Regions from separate parts of the Pseudomonas viciae genome, predicted to be linked through region 2. Evidence: predicted binding sites of a transcription regulator. Region 2 holds the regulator's gene; each other region holds the start of a gene.

Region 1 (4,631 bases), 3.3 Mb from region 2:
AACAGGCGGAGGCCAAGCAGCGTGGCGTGGTGTTCAGTGGCTACATGATCGCCTCGTACCTGGGGCTGGTACTGGGTCAACTGATCCTGGTCATGCACCCGGCCCTTGGGCTGGAGCTGCTGATGCTGGTGGCGCTGTGTTTCGCCCTGTGCCTGGTGCCGGTGGCGCTGACCCGGCGGATTCACCCGGCGGCGCTGCATCCGGCGCCGATGGAGCCGCGATTCTTCATCAAGCGCGTGCCGCAGTCGTTGAGCACGGTGTTGGGCTCCGGGCTGATCGTCGGCTCGTTCTATGGCCTGGCACCGCTGTACGCCTCTCAGCAGGGCCTGTCGACCGAGCAGGTCGGTCTGTTCATGGGTAGCTGCATCTTCGCCGGACTGTTGGTGCAGTGGCCGCTGGGCTGGCTGTCCGACCGCTATGATCGGGCGTTGCTGATTCGGTGTTTTGCGCTGGTCCTGGTGGTGTGCGCGTTACCGCTGGCGATCCTGCCGAAAGTACCGCTGGAGGTGCTGTTCGTCGCGGGATTCTTCTGTTCGCTGGTGCAGTTCTGCCTGTATCCGCTGGCGGTGGCGTTTTCCAACGACCATGTCGAAGGGGATCGTCGGGTGTCGCTCACGGCAATGCTGTTGGTGACCTACGGCGTCGGTGCCAGTATCGGGCCGCTGGTGGCCGGGGTGCTGATGAAGATGTTTGGCAGTCAGATGCTATATGCGTTCTTCGCGTTCTTCGCGTTGGTGCTGGTGTGGCGGATCCGGCCGAAAGCGGTGACCAACCTGCATCAGGTCGATGACGCACCGCTGCATCACGTGGCAATGCCCGACAGCATGTCGAGTTCACCCCTGGTGGCGTGCCTCGATCCGCGAGTGGATGAGCAGGTGGTGCAGGAGCAGATGCAGGCGCCGGCCAATCCGGACGTTGAGTCAGAACCGGCTGCAGAGCCGGTCGCTGAAACCGAAGCGGCGCCTGACGAGCCAGAGACCCCCAGTTTTACTCAAGCCAGGCCTTGAACCAGGCATAAAAAACGGGCAGTTACCGCAAGGGACTGCCCGTTTTTCGTGGCGCGAAGCAGATCAGAGGTCGTCTTTATCGAAACGCCGGGCTTCGCGCTGCAGCTGATAGACGAAACGCTCGACCTGCCGTTGCACCAGGCCAGTGATATTGTGGAAGCGCACACCCGCGAAGGTGGTGTTGATCCGCTCTTCGAAATGCAGGTAACGCAGTTCAACCGGTGCAGTCATGTTGCCAAAGGGCAGGGCTGCGATGAAACGTTCGTAAACCTGGCCCAATTGCAGGCGCGCGGTAATGTCGCCTTCGAAGCGCAGCTTGCAACCGGTTGCCGAGATATCCAGCAGCTTGCCGTTGACGGAGGACTTGAGCTTTTCGCCACCCAGTTCGACGTCCACCAGTTGCGCCAGTTTCAGGGCGGCGCGGAAGGCGTTGCGGCGTTGGTGGTAGACCACTTCGTCGGGCAAGGCGCCGCGATAGCAGCGACCGTCGCTGGATTCGGTGATGGTCAAGGGGCCTTTGCCTTCCCATGCGATGCGCACGCCGTCATGGAAACCCTCGACACGAAACGGTTCGCCTGCCAGCAGGAAGCGTTCACCGTCCCGGGGAATCATTTCATCCAGGGCGATGGAGTTGCTCTCGCGATCGATGTCCACCAGGTAGCTCTGGAAGCGCTGGGTACGTTCGTGGAAGGTAATGATCAACGGGTCATGGCTATCTTGCAGCATCCGCAGGTTGCCGGCGATTTCCAGGGGCGTGCTGAGCACCTTGGGTGGCTGCGGAGCATCATCCGCGTTTGAGTCATTGAACACGGTGGGTCAATCTCCAGGCAAAATACGACTACAAAAAGCCAGCATTTTGCCAGCATGTATCGCGCGTTGATAGAGCGCAGGCATTGTTCGTTTCATGCCTGGCTGAGCGGGCGGTGCTTGACCATCTTGGCGGTCGAGCCGCGAGCGTCATACAGGGTCGGCACTTCGCCGCCATTGAGGATGCGCAACTGGTTGGCAGTGGCGGCCTGCTGGACCTGGATCGACTGGCCATTGCGAACGTTGGCGGCCTGGCACTGGGCGAGCAGCTCATTGAGCACTGCGCTTTGGGACAGCAACTGATCGCCGATCGATGATTGGCTGGCCAGTTGTTCAAGGCCTTCGTGGTTGGCGGGCAGGTTGAGGCTGGCGAGGGTCTCGCTGCGCTTGCGGCCATGCTGATCGAGCAAGATGATCAATGCCTGTTTCTGCGCCAGGATATTTTCCAGCAAGGGCATATCGCGACCATGCAGTGCCAGGGATTCGGCCTGCAATAACTCCAGCAATTGTTGTGCTGGAATAAAGTCGTCGGTGATCAGTTGCAACAAATTAGTGTCGTGCATGGCTGGCCTTGGGTCTTAAGCGTCCAAAAGCCTGGCGCTGGCGGCAGCCTAGCGCTGGGCTTCGAAGTTGAGCAGTTTGCTGGCTACGCGGCTGCTGTCGACTTTATAGCTGCCATCGGCGATTGCTGCTTTCAACTCGGCCACGCGGGCGTTGTCGACGACAGGTTGATCGCGCAGCTTGTCAGTGACCTTCTGCAACTGCTGAGCCTCATTGCTGAGGTGTACCGACTCTCCGTTGCTGACTTGTTCGGCCGGGGTAGGCAGCGGTGCGGATTTGTCGGTTTCGACAGTTTCCTTGCTCACGCTGGTACGCGTAGTGCCTGTCAACGGTGAAGAGCTGTTTAAACGATTGAAATCGATGACCATGGTAAAAAACCTCTGGGTATTTGGACGCTTGCCATGTTTTCGGCCATCCCCAAAAAAACTTTAGGCTCATTTATTCAATGAACGTGCGCACGTCTGCGCTTGCCTTTGCGTAAGGCACAGTCTAGGGAACACCGGGATCAAGCGCCAGCTTTCTACCCGTCTCTACCTTATCGCTACATAGCCACTTCCACCTGGCCTGGGGCCATCACCTGCGCCTTGATTACCCGTTGGGAGTTGAGGTTCTTTACCCGGATCTGTTCACGCATACCGCCGTTGGACAGGGCTTCGCCCGGCATCCGCACGGCCAAGGTTCCGCTGCGGGCGGTGATGACTACCTGGTCGCCTTTGCGGATCACTTCGGCCTGCTCCAGGTGCACCAGGGTAACGACCTGGTCGGCGACCATTGGTCGGACAAGTTTCTGGCCGATCGCCTGGTCGACGGAGGTCAGGAAACCCTGGGTGATCTGGCTGATATCCCGTTCGCGCAACACCACGTCCTGAGGCTCGACAATCCCGGCTCGCTTGAGCGGACGGGTGGTGGTGACAATTTCGCGGAACAGGCGCACTTGAGCGGGCACGAACACCGTCCAGGGCGCAGCGCTGTCACAACGCACTTTCACGGTGACGCGGCCCATGGGCCGGGCCGGGCTCTCCAGCGAAGCAGTCAATTCCTTGTCGCACATCGGCATGCGCAACCGTGGGTCGAGTTGGTTGACTTCGATTTCGTAGCGGCCTTCGGTTTGACTGGTAGCCAGGTAGTCTTCTACGGTGAATTCAAGAAAGCCCTGAGTGACGCCGATAAGTAGATCAGGCAAGGTAACCGGAACAGCAGCGAGGGCAGGGCCGCCCGAAGTGAACAGGCAGACAGCCAACAGTGCACCGAGCCAATGGCGGCAGTGAGTGATCAGGCGTCGAGAAAATGTCGTTTGTGCGTTCATGCCGGTTGAATAGCAAGCCCCGTGCCGTTTAGTGATGAATGCGCGTCGGACACATTAGCGTTAGGTAGGAGTCAGGGCATGGCGGGAGTAATGGACTCGGTAAACCAGCGTACACAGCTGGTCGGTCAGAATCGCCTGGAGCTGTTGCTGTTCCGTCTCGACGGCCAGCAATTGTATGGAATCAACGTATTCAAGGTCCGCGAGGTGCTGCAATGTCCTAAGCTGACCCTGATGCCCAAGTCCAGTCCCGTCGTGTGCGGTGTGGCGAATATCCGGGGAGCGACCATCCCGATTCTCGATCTGGCCATGGCGACCGGTTCCGGTCGGCTGCTGGATCAGAGCAATCCGTTCGTGATCATCACCGAGTACAACACCAAGACCCAGGGTTTCCTGGTTCGCTCGGTGGAGCGCATCGTCAACATGAACTGGGAAGAGATTCATCCACCACCCAAGGGCACGGGCCGCGATCACTACCTGACGGCGGTGACCCGGGTCGATAACCAGTTGGTGGAAATCATCGACGTGGAGAAGATCCTCGCCGAGGTGGCGCCGACCACCGAGACGATCTCCTTGGGTGTGGTGGATGCCGAAACCCAGCACAAGGCGATATCGCTGCGGGTACTGACTGTCGATGATTCTTCGGTAGCACGTAAGCAGGTCACCCGTTGTCTACAAACGATCGGCGTTGAAGTGGTAGCGTTGAATGACGGGCGGCAGGCGCTGGATTACCTGCGCCAACTGGTCGATGAGGGCAAGAAGCCCGAAGAAGAGTTCCTGATGATGATCTCCGACATCGAAATGCCGGAAATGGACGGGTACACCCTGACGTCGGAAATTCGCAACGACCCGCGTATGCAAAAGCTGCATATCATTTTGCATACTTCGTTGTCGGGGGTTTTCAACCAGGCGATGGTCAAGAAGGTCGGTGCCGATGACTTCCTGGCCAAGTT
Region 2 (4,631 bases):
GGGGCAGCTGCCGCAGCAGGCTTGGGCGTCTCGGCCTTCGGTTCTGGTGCCTTGGCAGCGGGTTTTGGCGCAGCCTTGGCCGCCGGCGCTACAGTGGCGGTAGTCCCAGCAGCAGGGGCGGCCGTGGCCTTCCCGACTTCACTGAACTTGCCTTTGCCATGCAGTTCGTCGAGCAACGATTCGAATTCGTGATCACTGATCAGGTCACTGCCCGCCGCGGCGGCGGCAGGCTTGGCTGGCGCCGGTGCCGAAGCAATGGCCGAGTCCAGCGCGTCAACGGCAAACGTGCCCTTGCCATGCAACTGATCGAGCAAGGCTTCGAATTCGTCGTCGGTGATATCGGAGCTGTCGCCCGCCGCTTTCGGGGCGGCCGCGGCTGGCGCAGGCACAACCGCATCGGGCGCGAACTGGCCTTTGCCATGAAGCTGGTCGAGCAACGATTCGAACTCGTCGTCAGTGATTTCATCGCTGGCAGCGGCAGTCGACTCGCTGCTTGGTGCCGCAGGGGGGGCGGGAACTGCCGGGGCTGCGGCTTCAGCCTTGACGGCGTTCAGCGAGTCCAGCAATTGTTCAAATTCGTTATCGGTGATGTCGCCCGATTCCTCGGCGACCGGTTCTTCAGCGACCGCCTCGACAACCGGCGCGGCTTCGTCAGCCGATTGTGGCTCGGCCAGGCGTGCCAGCGCGGCGAGCAACTCAGGGGTGGCAGCGGTGATCGGCGAGCGCTCGCGCACTTCACTGAACATGCCGTTGACCGCATCCAGCGCTTCGAGCACCACGTCCATCAGTTCCGAATCAACGCGGCGTTCACCCTTGCGCAGGATGTCGAACACGTTTTCGGCAATGTGGCAGCACTCCACCAACTCATTGAGCTGGAGGAAGCCGGCGCCTCCTTTTACAGTGTGGAAACCGCGAAAAATTGCATTGAGCAAGTCCGCATCATCTGGTCGGCTTTCCAGCTCGACCAGCTGTTCAGACAGTTGCTCTAGAATCTCGCCGGCCTCAACCAGGAAATCCTGAAGGATCTCTTCATCGGCGCCGAAGCTCATTAATGGCTGCTCCTAAAACAGGGCTAAAACTCAGAATCCAAGGCTGGACAGCAAATCGTCCACATCGTCCTGACCGGACATAACGTCTTCTCTTTTATCGGCATGAATCTGCGGACCTTCACCCTGCGAGAGATGTTTTTGTGGATCTTTTTCAGCAAGTATCGCTTCACGGTCGTGTTCGATGCCTGCAAAGCGGTCGACCTGGCTGGCCATCAACACCAGTTTGAGCAGATTGCTTTCAACTTCGGTGACCAATTGGGTCACGCGCTTGATCACTTGGCCGGTCAAGTCCTGATAGTCCTGAGCCAGCAGAATGTCGTTGAGGTTGCTTGCCACGGCGCGGGTCTCGGTGCCGCTGCGCGTCAGGAAACCGTCGACCCGGCGGGCCAGTTCCCGAAACTCTTCAGCGCCGACTTCGCGACGCATGAACCGGCCCCAATCGGTGCTCAAGGCCTGGGCTTCTTCGCTCAGGCCATTGACCAGCGGCGTTGCGCTCTCCACCAAGTCCATGGTGCGGTTGGCTGCGGCCTCGGTCAGCTTGACCACATAACCCAGACGCTCGGTAGCGTCGGTGATCTGCGAGACTTCCTCGGCCTGCGGCATGTGCGGGTCGATCTGGAAATTGACAATTGCGCTGTGCAATTCACGCGTGAGCTTGCCCACTTCCTGATACAGACCTCGGTCACGGGTCTGGTTGAGCTCATGGATCATTTGAACCGCATCGCCAAAGCGGCCTTTTTCAAGGCTGTCGACCAGTTCGCGGGCATGTTTTTTCAGGGTCGATTCGAAGTCGCCCATTGAAGATTCGTTGTCCATAGCTCCCCCGTGGCGCCGTTAACCGATGCGTTCGAAGATTTTTTCGATCTTCTCTTTCAACGCCTGGGCCGTGAAGGGTTTGACCACATAGCCGTTCACACCGGCTTGGGCCGCTTCGATGATCTGCTCGCGCTTGGCTTCGGCAGTCACCATCAGCACCGGAAGGTGCTTGAGTTTTTCGTCGGCGCGTACATGGCGCAGCAAGTCGATACCGGTCATGCCGGGCATGTTCCAGTCAGTCACCAGAAAGTCGATGCTCCCGCTGTTGAGGACCGGAATGGCAGTAGTGCCATCGTCAGCCTCGACCGTGTTGGTGAACCCAAGGTCACGCAACAGGTTTTTTATGATCCGCCGCATCGTTGAGAAGTCATCAACGATGAGGATTTTCATGTTCTTGTCCAATTCGACCTCCAAGCAGTCTTAAACGCGCCCAGCACCTGAACGCGCCATTTCAATCAATCCGGCACAACACTCGACAACGGCCTGGAGCACCACGGTTGGAGACTGGCGCAGCGCATGCCAGACCAGCTCGTTCGCAATGCTCCCACACAGCTGTCAGCGCGCTCGCCACTCCCCCAAACGCCCCCGCAAACGGGCCGCGCACTGGCTGTGTAACTGGCTGACCCGCGATTCGCTGACCCCCAGGACCTCACCGATTTCCTTGAGGTTCAGCTCTTCGTCGTAGTACAGCGCCAAGACCAGTCGCTCACGCTCCGGCAAATTGGCAATCGCATCCGCCAGCGCGCTCTGGAAACGCTCATCTTCCAGGTCACGCGATGGCTCCATGTGAGCACTCGCGCCGTCCTCGTGCAGCCCTTCGTGTTCGCCGTCCTGCAGCAGGTCGTCGAAACTGAACAGGCGGCTGCCCAAGGTGTCGTTCAAAATCCCGTAATAATCATCGAGACTCAATTGGAGTTCGGCCGCAACCTCGTGATCTTTAGCGTCTCGCCCGGTTTTAGCTTCAATAGCGCGGATCGCGTCACTGACCATGCGGGTGTTGCGATGCACCGAACGCGGTGCCCAATCGCCCTTGCGGACCTCATCGAGCATCGCCCCACGAATGCGAATACCGGCATACGTTTCGAAACTGGCGCCTTTGCTCGCGTCGTATTTGTTCGACACTTCGAGCAGGCCGATCATGCCTGCCTGGATCAAGTCCTCAACCTGGACACTGGCCGGCAACCGCGCCAGCAAGTGGTAGGCGATACGCTTGACCAGTGGCGCGTAACGCTCGATCAGTTCGTATTGGGCGTCCCGTGCCGATTTTTTATAGAGATGGTTGTAACCGCTGGCTGTCATAGCACGGGCCCTGCTGTTTGTTGCACGAGACGCTCGACGAAAAACTCCAGGTGCCCGCGAGGGTTGGCCGGCAGTGGCCAGGTATCAACCTTCTGGGCGATAGCCTTGAACGCCAGCGCACATTTGGAACGGGGAAAGGCTTCATAAACCGCACGTTGCTTCTGGACAGCCTTGCGTACGCTTTCGTCGTAGGGCACAGCGCCGACGTATTGTAGGGCGACGTCCAGGAAACGATCCGTGACCTTTGTCAACTTGGCGAACAGGTTGCGACCTTCCTGCGGGCTCTGGGCCATGTTGGCCAGGACACGGAAGCGGTTCATGCCGTAGTCACGGTTCAATAACTTGATCAGGGCATAGGCGTCGGTGATGGACGTCGGTTCGTCGCAGACCACCAGGAGCACTTCCTGGGCAGCGCGGACGAAACTGACCACCGAGTCACCGATACCGGCAGCGGTGTCGATCACCAGCACATCGAGGTTATCACCGATGTCGCTGAAGGCCTGGATCAGGCCCGCGTGCTGGGCCGGGGTCAGGTGAACCATGCTCTGGGTGCCGGAGGCAGCCGGCACGATACGAATCCCGCCGGGCCCCTGCAGCAGCACGTCGCGCAGTTCGCAGCGGCCTTCAATCACGTCCGCCAGCGTGCGTTTGGGCGTGAGCCCCAGCAGCACATCGACGTTCGCCAGGCCCAGGTCGGCGTCCAGCAGCATGACCCGTCGGCCAAGCTCTGCCAGAGCCAGGGACAAGTTCACTGACACGTTAGTCTTCCCGACGCCACCTTTGCCGCCGGTCACCGCGATCACCTGTACGGGATGCATGCTGCCCATGTTCGTTCTTTACCTTGTCTTACTTAGACGGAGGCCACATTACTGGCTGCGCGTTCCCATTCGGAACAATGCATGGCAGACCATCGATGTAGGTACAAAAAATATTCATGATTACCTCAGCCGACCTGCTTGGTCGGGCTGTGGTAGATATCAGCGAACATATCAGCCATGGCTTCTTCGCTGGGTTCTTCCTGCATTTGCACACTCACGGCACGACTGACCAGTTGATGACGGCGCGGCAGATGCAAATCATCCGGGATCCGCGGTCCGTCGGTCAGGTAGGCCACCGGTAATTCATGACCGATCGCCAGGCTCAGCACCTCGCCCAGGCTTGCCGTTTCGTCCAGCTTAGTCAGGATGCAGCCGGCCAGCCCGCAGCGTTTGTAGCTGTGGTACGCGGCGGTTAGAACCTGCTTTTGGCTAGTGGTTGCCAACACGAGATAATTTTTTGACTTGATACCGCGCCCGGCCAGGCTTTCGAGCTGCATGCGCAGGGCCGGATCGCTGGCTTGCAGGCCGGCGGTGTCGATCAGCACGACGCGTTTGCGCAGCAGCGGTTCCAGCGCCTGGACCAGGGACTGGCCCGGATCCACATGGGTCACCGACACATTGAGGATCCGGCCCAGGGTCTTGAGTTGTT
Region 3 (4,631 bases), 1.4 Mb from region 2:
GTGGATGGGCCAATGATGTACGTCTTGAGGTCAACGCCGAGGGCGTCCTGACCCATCTCCAGGCCGACGCTCACGCAGACGGCGCCGAACGGCTGGGCGGTCCGCTGCTGCCGGGCATGCCGAACCTGCACTCCCACGCCTTCCAACGGGCCATGGCCGGGTTGGCGGAAGTGGCGGGAAATCCCAACGACAGTTTCTGGACCTGGCGCGACTTGATGTATCGCCTCGTCGGAAAAATCAGCCCCGATCAACTCGGCATCATCGCCCGACAGCTCTACATTGAAATGCTCAAGACCGGTTACACCTCGGTTGCCGAATTCCACTATGTGCACCATGACATCGACGGCGCGCCTTATGCCGACCCGGCGGAACTGGCCTTGCGCATCAGCCACGCCGCCAGCGCCGCCGGCATCGGCCTGACGCTGCTGCCGGTGCTCTACAGTCATTCCGGTTTTGGCGGCCAGGCGCCCAATGACGGGCAGCGTCGCTTCATCAACAGCAGCGAAAACTACCTGAAACTTCAAGCGCGCCTGCAGCCGATCCTGGCCAAACAACCGGCTCAGGCACTGGGTTTGTGTTTTCACTCGCTGCGCGCCGTGACACCTGGCCAGATCCAGGAAGTGCTGGCCGCGAGCGACCGTCACTGCCCGGTGCACATCCACATTGCCGAGCAGCAGAAGGAAGTCGACGACTGCCTGAGCTGGAGCGGCGCTCGTCCGCTGCAATGGCTGTACGAAAACACCGAAGTGGATCAGCGCTGGTGCCTGGTCCACGCCACCCACGCCAACGCCCAGGAAGTCAGCCTCATGGCCAAGAGCCGGGCAATCGCCGGCCTGTGCCTGACCACCGAAGCCAACCTGGGCGACGGGATTTTCCCGGCCGTGGATTTCCTCGCCCAGGGCGGGCGCCTGGGGATCGGCTCCGACAGTCATGTGTCGTTGAGCGTGGTCGAAGAGTTGCGCTGGTTGGAGTACGGCCAGCGCCTGCGGGATCAACGGCGCAACCGCATGTATCGGGCGGATCAGCCGATGGTCGGTCGCACCTTGTTTGATGCTGCTTTGGAGGGTGGCGCCCAAGCTCTGGGGCAACCGGTCGGCGCCCTCGAGATCGGCAAGCGCGCCGACTGGCTGGTGCTCGATGGCAACGATCCGTACCTGGCCACGGCCCAGGGCGACGGGATCCTCAATCGCTGGCTGTTTGCCGGCGGGGATCGCCAGGTGCGCGACGTGATGGTCGGCGGACGGTGGGTGGTGCGCGATGGACGCCATGCCGGGGAAGAAGAAAGCGCCCGAGCGTTTACCCAGGTCTTGCGCGAGCTCTTAGGCTGACGCAGATAAAAAAGTGTGGGAGCGGGCTTGCTCGCGAAGGCGGTTTTTCAGCTAACGATTATGTCGGCTGATACACCGCCTTCGCGAGCAATCCCGCTCCCACATTGAGTATTTGCAGACAGTCAGTCCGAAGTCTTGGCCATCTGCCGATCCGACGCTCGCCAGATCAAGCGTGTCGTGTCATAGCCCTGCTGACGCGCCATGCTCAGCAGTTCTTCGCGCACGACGCTATTGACGGTCGGTGTGCGGGACAGCAACCACATGTAGCGGCGGCTCGGGTCGCCGACAATGGCGGTCTTGTAGTCGTCGCTGACGTACAGCACCCAGTATTGCCCTTTTGCCACACCCGGCACGATCCGCGAAAACCAGTTGTCGAACTCGACCCAGAGCTTGTCGGTCTTGCCCGGTACTTGTGGCGTAGCGGTACCGCGGGCCTCTTCCCACTGCCAGTCCGAAGTCAGGCAGCGATTGAGGACACCCACGTCGCCGTCAGGCTTGAGGGTGTAATGAGCTTCGGATTGCGCGCAGTTGCGCTGGAAATACATGGGCAGGCGGGCCAACTCGTACCAGGTCCCTTGGTAACGCTTGAGGTTGACGCTGCTGACCGTCTTGGGTGCCAACGGATCTTCGCCAGAAGTGGCACAGCCAGCCAAAACCAGGCCAGCTAAAAGCACTAACACTAACCGCATCATTATTTTTCTCCCGCGGGCGCTTGGCCCCGGTTTACTTCAGGCCTTGGCCGGAAAACATCAACACTTTGTCACCGGCGTACTGCACGCTGATAAAGCTTTTCTGGTCGCCCCAGGTGCAACTGGACATGCCGAGCGCGCCCGAACAATCGGTCGGTTTACCCAGTAACGTTTCGACTTCTGCCTTGGGCATCCCGGCTGACAGCTTCGAATAGTTTTCCTGGTTAACCTTGCTGCATGCAGTCAACACGACGCACACACACAACAAGGCAATAGATCGCAGCGACATGGTGTAACTCCTGGAACGGAAGGGGGTGGCTGGGTGCCAACCAGAAGCTTAGAAGAGAAAACCCCTATCTGGTTCCCCGACAGCCCTAGTATTTATTGGGCCCCAGGACGGTCTTTCGTCGGTAAATCAATCAGTTTGTGACGGCGTCGTGCATTTCGTCGGGATTACCCCGCCGATCGCTGATCTCTGGCACTTCCAGGCCGATAAAAAGAACAGCGCAAAGCCCTGCGTTATGGCAAATTGCCCCCCCTTCCTGACCAGCTCCTGTGCGGTAGCGCTCTTAATGACCAGAAACATGAAATTCAGCCACAAAATCCTCCTGGCTGCCGCTCTTGTGGTGGCCGTTGCATTCGCCTGTTTCATCCTGTTCAACGACTACCGTCAGCGCCAGAGCCTGCACGCCAGCACCGAGACCTCCATGCAGGAGCTCGGCAGCCTGACCAGCCGTAACATTCAGACGTGGGTCGAAGGCCGTATCCAACTGCTGCAATCGCTGGCCCAGCAGATCGCCGTAGACGGTAGCAGTGCCGACAGCCTCAAACGCGCCGTGGGCCTGCCGGTGTACACCAGCAACTTTCAGCTCAGCTATTTCGGTGGCACCGATGGCGTGATGTTCTCGGTACCAGCCGGCAATCGCGCCGCCGATTACGACCCGCGTGCCCGTGGCTGGTACAAGGCCGCCAACAGCGCACAGCAAGCCATCGTGACCGAACCCTACATTGCCGCCTCGTCGGGCAAACTGGTGATCACCGTCGCCACGCCGGTACAACACCAGAACCAAATGATCGGCGTGGCCGGTGCGGACATCGACCTGTCGAGCGTCAGCGCCATCATCAACTCGCTGAACTTCGGTGGCCACGGCCATGCGTTCATCGTCAGCGCCGACGGCAAGATCCTGATCCACCCTGACAGCAAGCGCGTGCTCAAAACCCTGGCCGAGGCCTACCCCAACGGCGCACCGCAAATCAGCCCGGGCGTGAAGGAAGTCGATCTCGACGGCAAGACCCAATTCATCTCCTTCACCCGCGTCAACGGCGTGCCGGGCGCCGATTGGTACGTGGCGCTGGTGCTCGACAAGGACACCGCCCTGGCGATGCTCAGCGAGTTCCGTACCTCGGCACTGATCGCCATGACCATTGCCGTGGTGTTCATCATTGCCCTGCTGGGCATGCTGATCCGCGTGCTGATGCAACCGCTGCTGACCATGGGTCGCGCCATGCATGACATCGCCGAAGGCGAAGGCGACCTGACCCGGCGCCTGGTCATTCACGGCCACGACGAATTCGGTGCCCTGGGCACTTCCTTCAACCGCTTTGTCGAGCGTATCCATACCTCGATTCGTGAAGTGGCCTCGGCCACCGGCCAGGTCAACGAAGTTGCCCTGCGCGTGGTCAGTGCGTCCAACTCGTCGATGTACAACTCCGACCAGCAAGCGTCGCGCACCAGCAGCGTGGCCGCGGCCATCAACCAACTCGGCGCCGCCGCCCAGGAAATCGCCCAGAACGCCGCCCTTGCCTCCCAGCACTCCAGCGATGCCCGCAGCCTGGCCGAAGACGGTCAGCAAGTGGTGGATAAAACCATCGCCGCCATGCAGCAGCTGTCGGCCAAGATCAGCGATTCGTGCGGCAACGTCGAAACCCTGAACAGCAACACGGTGAACATCGGTCAGATCCTGGAGGTGATCACCAGCATTTCCCAGCAGACCAACCTCCTCGCCCTGAACGCCGCCATCGAGGCCGCCCGGGCCGGTGAAGCCGGACGCGGCTTCGCGGTGGTAGCCGATGAAGTGCGCAACCTCGCCCACCGCACCCAGGATTCGGCGCAGCAAGTGCAGAAGATGATCGAAGAGCTGCAAGTCGGTGCCCGGGAAGCGGTGCTGACCATGACCGACAGCCAGCGCCAGAGCGAAAGCAGCGTCGGCATCGCCAACCAGGCCGGCGAACGCCTGGGCAGCGTGACCCAGCGCATCGGCGAAATCGACGGCATGAACCAGTCCGTGGCCACCGCCACCGAAGAGCAGACCGCCGTGGTGGAATCGATCAACGTCGACATCACCGAGATCAATACCCTGAACCAGGAAGGCGTGGAAAACCTGCAAGCGACATTGCGCGCCTGTGCCGACCTTGAACAGCAGGCGGCGCGCTTGAAGCAGTTGGTGGGTAGCTTCCGGATCTAACGCTCTCAAGGGCCCTTTCGCGAGCAAGCCCGCTCCCACAGTTGACCGAGCCCCGTCAGGGAAACACGATCGACTGTGGGAGCGGGCTTGCTCGCGAAGACGGCATCAGCCTCGCAGAAAATTCAGAACCTGGACCCAGGCCTGTTCAA
Region 4 (4,631 bases), 1.2 Mb from region 2:
CTCGAGCCAGGCTGGGCAGTCATCGAACAGGGTCTGGCTCCAGAGGATATTGCTCAACAGATGGGTGTCGAGGATCAGCAACCTCGGCAGCCGGGCACGAGCCATGTCCTCCCAGGCCAATTGGCCGGTGGCGATGTCGGTGATGTCGCCCAGGCAGGTATCGCGCAGGTGCTGTTCCATGAAATGGCGAACGTATTCATCCACCCGCAAACCGCCGAAATGCGTCTGCAACTGCGCCGCCAGCCAGCTCTTGCCGCTGGATTCCGGGCCGGTCAGAACCACCACCTTCATGCGCGCAGGGCCGGATCGGCGCGCCATTCCCGCCAGCCTTGGATCGCCAACAGGGTGAACAGGGCGTAGAGCGCGGCGGTGAGGTGCAGGTCCTTGTAGACGAACAGGCCAACGAAGATGACGTCCAGGGCGATCCACAGGGGCCAGCATTGCACGCGCTTCTGCGCCATCCACCACTGGGCCACGAGGCTGAAACCGGTGAGCGCCGCGTCGAGCCAGGGCTGGGCGGCGTCGGTCCAATGCGCCATGGCGGCGCCCAGCATCAAGCTGCCTGCGGCACCGATGGCCAACCCGAGCAGCACCGATGGCCCACCCAGGCGCGTCACCTGCCGGCCATCATGATGCTGCCCGGCGCGGGTCCATTGCCACCAGCCATAGAGTTGCAGCACGGCGTAGATCACCTGCAGCAACATGTCCGAGTACAACTTCACCTCGAAGAAAATCCAGCTGTACAGCAACACCATGACCAGGCCGATCGGCCAGCACCAGGGGTTCTGCTTGACGGTCAGCCAGACAGCAATCACGCCGAGGGCTGCGGCAAACAGTTCAAGCCCGGACATGGCGATTCCTTGGGGAAGAGGGAGAGGGCGGGGATTGTAAACGTTATGGCGTGGGCAGCTCCAATATCAATGCTGGCTGTGCCGACGCTATTGCGAGCAGGCTCGCTTCCACAAGGGATTTGCGGTGAGGACGAAACCTGGGCTCAGTACACCCCCCTCTGTGGGAGCGAGCTTGCTCGCGATAGCGGTGGCTCAGCTTGCATCAGTGCTGAATGTGCCGCCGTCATCGCGAGCAAGCTCGCTCCCACAAAGAGTCCATCAATCCTTAGACCCGGAACTGTGTGAGCAACCCGTTCAATTGTTCACTCAGTGCCTTGAGCCGCGTGCTCGCCAGGCTCGACTGTTCGGCCGCCACGGCCGTGCTGTGGGACAGTCCGGCCGCCTGGGTGACGTTCTGGTTGATGTCTTCCACGACATGGGCCTGCTGCAGGGTGGCACTGGCGATGGAGGCGTTCAGGCTGTTGAGGTTGCGCAGGGCCTGGCCGATAGCGTTAAGGCTGGCACCCGCCAGGCCGGCCTGTTCGATGGTCAGTTGGGAGGCGCGGCTGCTGTCGCTGATGACTTTTACCGCGGCCTCGGAATGGTTTTGCAGACGTTCGATCATCGCCTGGATTTCAGCGGTGGACTTTTGCGTACGCTGTGCCAGCAACCGTACTTCATCGGCCACCACCGCAAAACCACGGCCTTGCTCACCGGCGCGGGCGGCTTCGATGGCGGCGTTGAGGGCCAACAGGTTGGTCTGCTCGGCAATGGAACGGATCACTTCCAGCACGCTGCCAATCTGGGTGCTTTCGCTCGCCAGGGTGCGAATCACTTCCACCGCCTGGTCGATGGTCTGGGAGAGGCGGTCGATCTGCTGCAAGCTGCCATCGATATTGACCTGGCCTTGCTGGGCCTGGGATTCGGCGTCGCGCATCTCACTGGCGGCGTGCTCGGCGTTCTTCGCCACGTCCTGCACGCCATAGGTCACTTCGTTGATCGCGGTGGCCACCAGTTCCATTTGTTGCGACTGCTGCTGGCTGCGCTCCTGGGCCTGGGCGGCATCGTTGCCCAACTCGTTGGAGGATTGCCCCAGCGCGCTGGCCGAGGCTTGCAACTGGGTCACCACTTGCCGCAGCTTGGCGGTAAAGGCGTTGAAGTGCCGCGCCAGTTGCGTGACTTCGTCCTGGCCGTGGGTGTCGAGGGTGCGGGTCAAGTCGCTTTCGCCGCTGGCGATGTTGGCCATGGCGTTGACCGTTTCCTGCAGCGGTCGGACGATGCTGCGCACGATCAGGGTCAATAACAGCCCCATGAGCAACGTGATTGCCAGGCCGATCAACGAGGCTTTGATCAGTTGGGACTGGAACTCGGCTTCCACGTCATCCACGTACACGCCCGAACCGATGATCCAGCCCCAGGGCTCGAACAGCTTGACGTAGGAAGTCTTCGCCACCGGCGCCTCGGCACCCGGTTTCGGCCAGAGGTAGTTGATCATGCCGGCGCCCTTGGCCTTGGCGATGGCGACCATCTCGTTGAACAGCGCATAACCGTTCGGATCGCGGATCGCCGAGAGATTCTGGCCTTCAAGTTTCGGGTTGGTCGGGTGCATGACCATGACCGGTGTCAGGTCGTTGATCCAGAAATAGTCAGTTTCGTTGTAGCGCAGGCCGCGCACGGCGCTCAGGGCCTGCTTTTGCGCAGCGTCGCGGGTCAGGGTGCCGGCGGTTTCCAACCCATGGTAGTAGGTCAGCACGCCACTGGCGGTCTGCACCACATGCTGGGTCTTCTGCACCTTGGCCTGATAGAGGTCGGTGTGGATCTGTTTCAACATGAACGCGCCCAACGTGAATAACATCACGATGGCTACGACCAATATGAGCCACAAGCGTCGGCTGATCGACACACTGCGCAAGCTATTCATACGCTGTCACTCCGTTTTTATTCTTGTCATAACGACGGCCGGCACTTTAGCGCCCGCCAGGTACGCGTGATTGACCTGGGTCATAACGCGGCAGCGTTATCAGGGCTTGTCTGATAGGATTTCGGCCCCGCAGCGCAAAACCTGAGCCTGTCCTGATTTTTTCATTGGTTTTTTTGAGAAATCGCAGTCACCGTGCGCCTGCTGTTTGCACCTGCATATTGCTTAAAATTTTTATGAGACCTGCGCAAGCATAGTCTTTTGGGGGATGAATGGATTTGTGGACCGCCTTTTCGGCACTGATTCTTGGCGTGGTAGAAGGCTTGACGGAGTTCCTGCCGATTTCCAGTACGGGGCACCAGATCATTGTCGCCGACTTGCTCGAGTTCGGCGGCGAGCGCTCGATGGCGTTCAATATCATTATCCAGCTGGGCGCGATCCTCGCGGTGGTCTGGGAGTTTCGGCGCAAGATCTTCGACGTGGTATTCGGTTTGCCAACGCAACCCGGCGCCCGCCGGTTTACCGCCAATCTGCTGATCGCCTTCCTGCCCGCCGTGGTGCTGGGCGTGCTGTTTGCCGACCTGATCCACGAATACCTGTTCAATCCGATCACGGTGGCCGCTGCGCTGGTATTGGGTGGCTTGGTGATGCTCTGGGCCGAAAAGCGCCAGCACCAGGTGCACGCCGAAACGGTGGATGAGATCACGTGGAAGGACGCCCTGAAGGTCGGCCTGGCCCAGTGCATTGCGATGATTCCCGGCACCTCCCGTTCGGGGGCGACCATCATCGGTGGGCTGCTGTTCGGCCTGTCGCGCAAGACTGCGACCGAGTTCTCGTTCTTCCTGGCGATGCCGACCATGGTCGGTGCGGCTGTCTATTCGGGCTATAAATACCGCGAGCTGTTCGTTCCGGCGGATTTCCCGGTGTTTGCCATCGGTTTCGTCACCGCATTCATTTTCGCGATGATCGCGGTCAAGGGCCTGCTGCGCTTCATCGCCAGTCACAGTTACGCGGTGTTCGCCTGGTACCGGATCGCGTTCGGCCTGTTGATCCTGGCGACCTGGCAATTCGGCTGGGTGGACTGGACGGCTGCCCGGCCATGAACGATCCAGGCACCCGCAAACGCGTGGCGCGCAATACCGACGGCGCCGTGCAGAACCTGCGGCTCAAGTTGATAGTGTTTGTCCTGCTGTGTGCCTTGCCGTTGTTCGGGTCGCTGCTGCTCGGACTGCGGTCGGTGTCCTGGGTGCCGATGGTGGCCTATGGCGTCGTCAGCCTGCTGGCGTTTCTGCTGTACTGGAGCGACAAGCGCAAGGCTCGCATTGACGCCTGGCGCACCCCGGAGAACGTGCTGCATGCGGTGGAGCTGGCCGGTGGTTGGCCCGGGGCACTGCTGGCCCAGCAGGTGTTTCGCCACAAGACCCGAAAGGTGTCGTTTCAGGTGGTGTTCTGGTTCATCGTGCTGTTGCACCAAGTGTTCTGGATCGACCAGTTGTTCCTGGGGCGCCTGCTGACGTTGCTCTAGAGCAGCAACCCGACCTGGGTGCGCTTGGGCAATTTGCTGACCACCAATTGGTGAGAGCGTTGCAGCAGGCCTCGCAGTTCATCGGCACCCAGCGGGTAGGGCACCTGCATGATGATCCACTGGGCCCGCGCCAGGTAAGGCGCGGGATGAATGCCCGGGCGGTCGCAATGACCGAGGAACAGATCCTTGTCGACCTTGAACGCCAGCGAATCGCTGCGCAGGCCCTGGAGAGCGAACATCTTGTTCCCGGCGATGGAGAACACCCGCACGCCGCCCCATTTGTAGTCTTCGCGGGCACCGGGCAAGCCCAGGCAAAACCGTGCGACATCTTCTTCGCTCAAGCTCATATCTTTCGTTC

What was found. Region 2 encodes FliA, which starts transcription of late flagellar genes. Its sites were predicted from a motif close to CTAAAGTTTNNNNNNNNNNNGCCGNTAA; they were not measured.
Region 1: flgM (flagellar biosynthesis anti-sigma factor FlgM) is a predicted target of FliA. The motif match lies at 2,780-2,807, and genes of this name have one in related genera.
Region 3: EPZ47_RS01740 (methyl-accepting chemotaxis protein) is a predicted target of FliA. The motif match lies at 2,486-2,513, and genes of this name have one in related genera.
Region 4: EPZ47_RS13530 (methyl-accepting chemotaxis protein) is a predicted target of FliA. The motif match lies at 2,870-2,897, and genes of this name have one in related genera.

What each region holds. Positions count from the first base shown of each region.
Region 1 covers NZ_CP035088.1:5,158,676-5,163,306, reverse strand. The annotation lists gene EPZ47_RS22760 (MFS transporter) at 1-1,007, shown strand, start outside; gene EPZ47_RS22755 (flagellar brake protein) at 1,071-1,817, opposite strand; gene EPZ47_RS22750 (flagella synthesis protein FlgN) at 1,910-2,377, opposite strand; gene flgM (flagellar biosynthesis anti-sigma factor FlgM) at 2,426-2,743, opposite strand; gene flgA (flagellar basal body P-ring formation chaperone FlgA) at 2,917-3,681, opposite strand; gene EPZ47_RS22735 (chemotaxis protein CheV) at 3,760-4,631, shown strand, end outside.
Region 2 covers NZ_CP035088.1:1,766,664-1,771,294, reverse strand. The annotation lists gene EPZ47_RS08125 (chemotaxis protein CheA) at 1-1,049, opposite strand, end outside; gene EPZ47_RS08120 (protein phosphatase CheZ) at 1,080-1,865, opposite strand; gene EPZ47_RS08115 (chemotaxis response regulator CheY) at 1,884-2,255, opposite strand; gene fliA (RNA polymerase sigma factor FliA) at 2,421-3,164, opposite strand; gene fleN (flagellar synthesis regulator FleN) at 3,161-3,991, opposite strand; gene flhF (flagellar biosynthesis GTPase FlhF) at 4,108-4,631, opposite strand, start outside.
Region 3 covers NZ_CP035088.1:385,463-390,093, reverse strand. The annotation lists gene EPZ47_RS01755 (formimidoylglutamate deiminase) at 1-1,328, shown strand, start outside; gene EPZ47_RS01750 (lipocalin family protein) at 1,451-2,020, opposite strand; gene EPZ47_RS01745 (outer membrane protein assembly factor BamE) at 2,052-2,306, opposite strand; gene EPZ47_RS01740 (methyl-accepting chemotaxis protein) at 2,590-4,482, shown strand; gene EPZ47_RS01735 (DUF924 family protein) at 4,605-4,631, opposite strand, start outside.
Region 4 covers NZ_CP035088.1:2,962,752-2,967,382, forward strand. The annotation lists gene EPZ47_RS13515 (AAA family ATPase) at 1-291, opposite strand, end outside; gene pnuC (nicotinamide riboside transporter PnuC) at 288-851, opposite strand; gene EPZ47_RS13530 (methyl-accepting chemotaxis protein) at 1,117-2,751, opposite strand; gene EPZ47_RS13535 (undecaprenyl-diphosphate phosphatase) at 3,021-3,851, shown strand; gene EPZ47_RS13540 (DUF1294 domain-containing protein) at 3,848-4,273, shown strand; gene EPZ47_RS13545 (MmcQ/YjbR family DNA-binding protein) at 4,270-4,620, opposite strand; gene EPZ47_RS13550 (LysR substrate-binding domain-containing protein) at 4,617-4,631, opposite strand, start outside.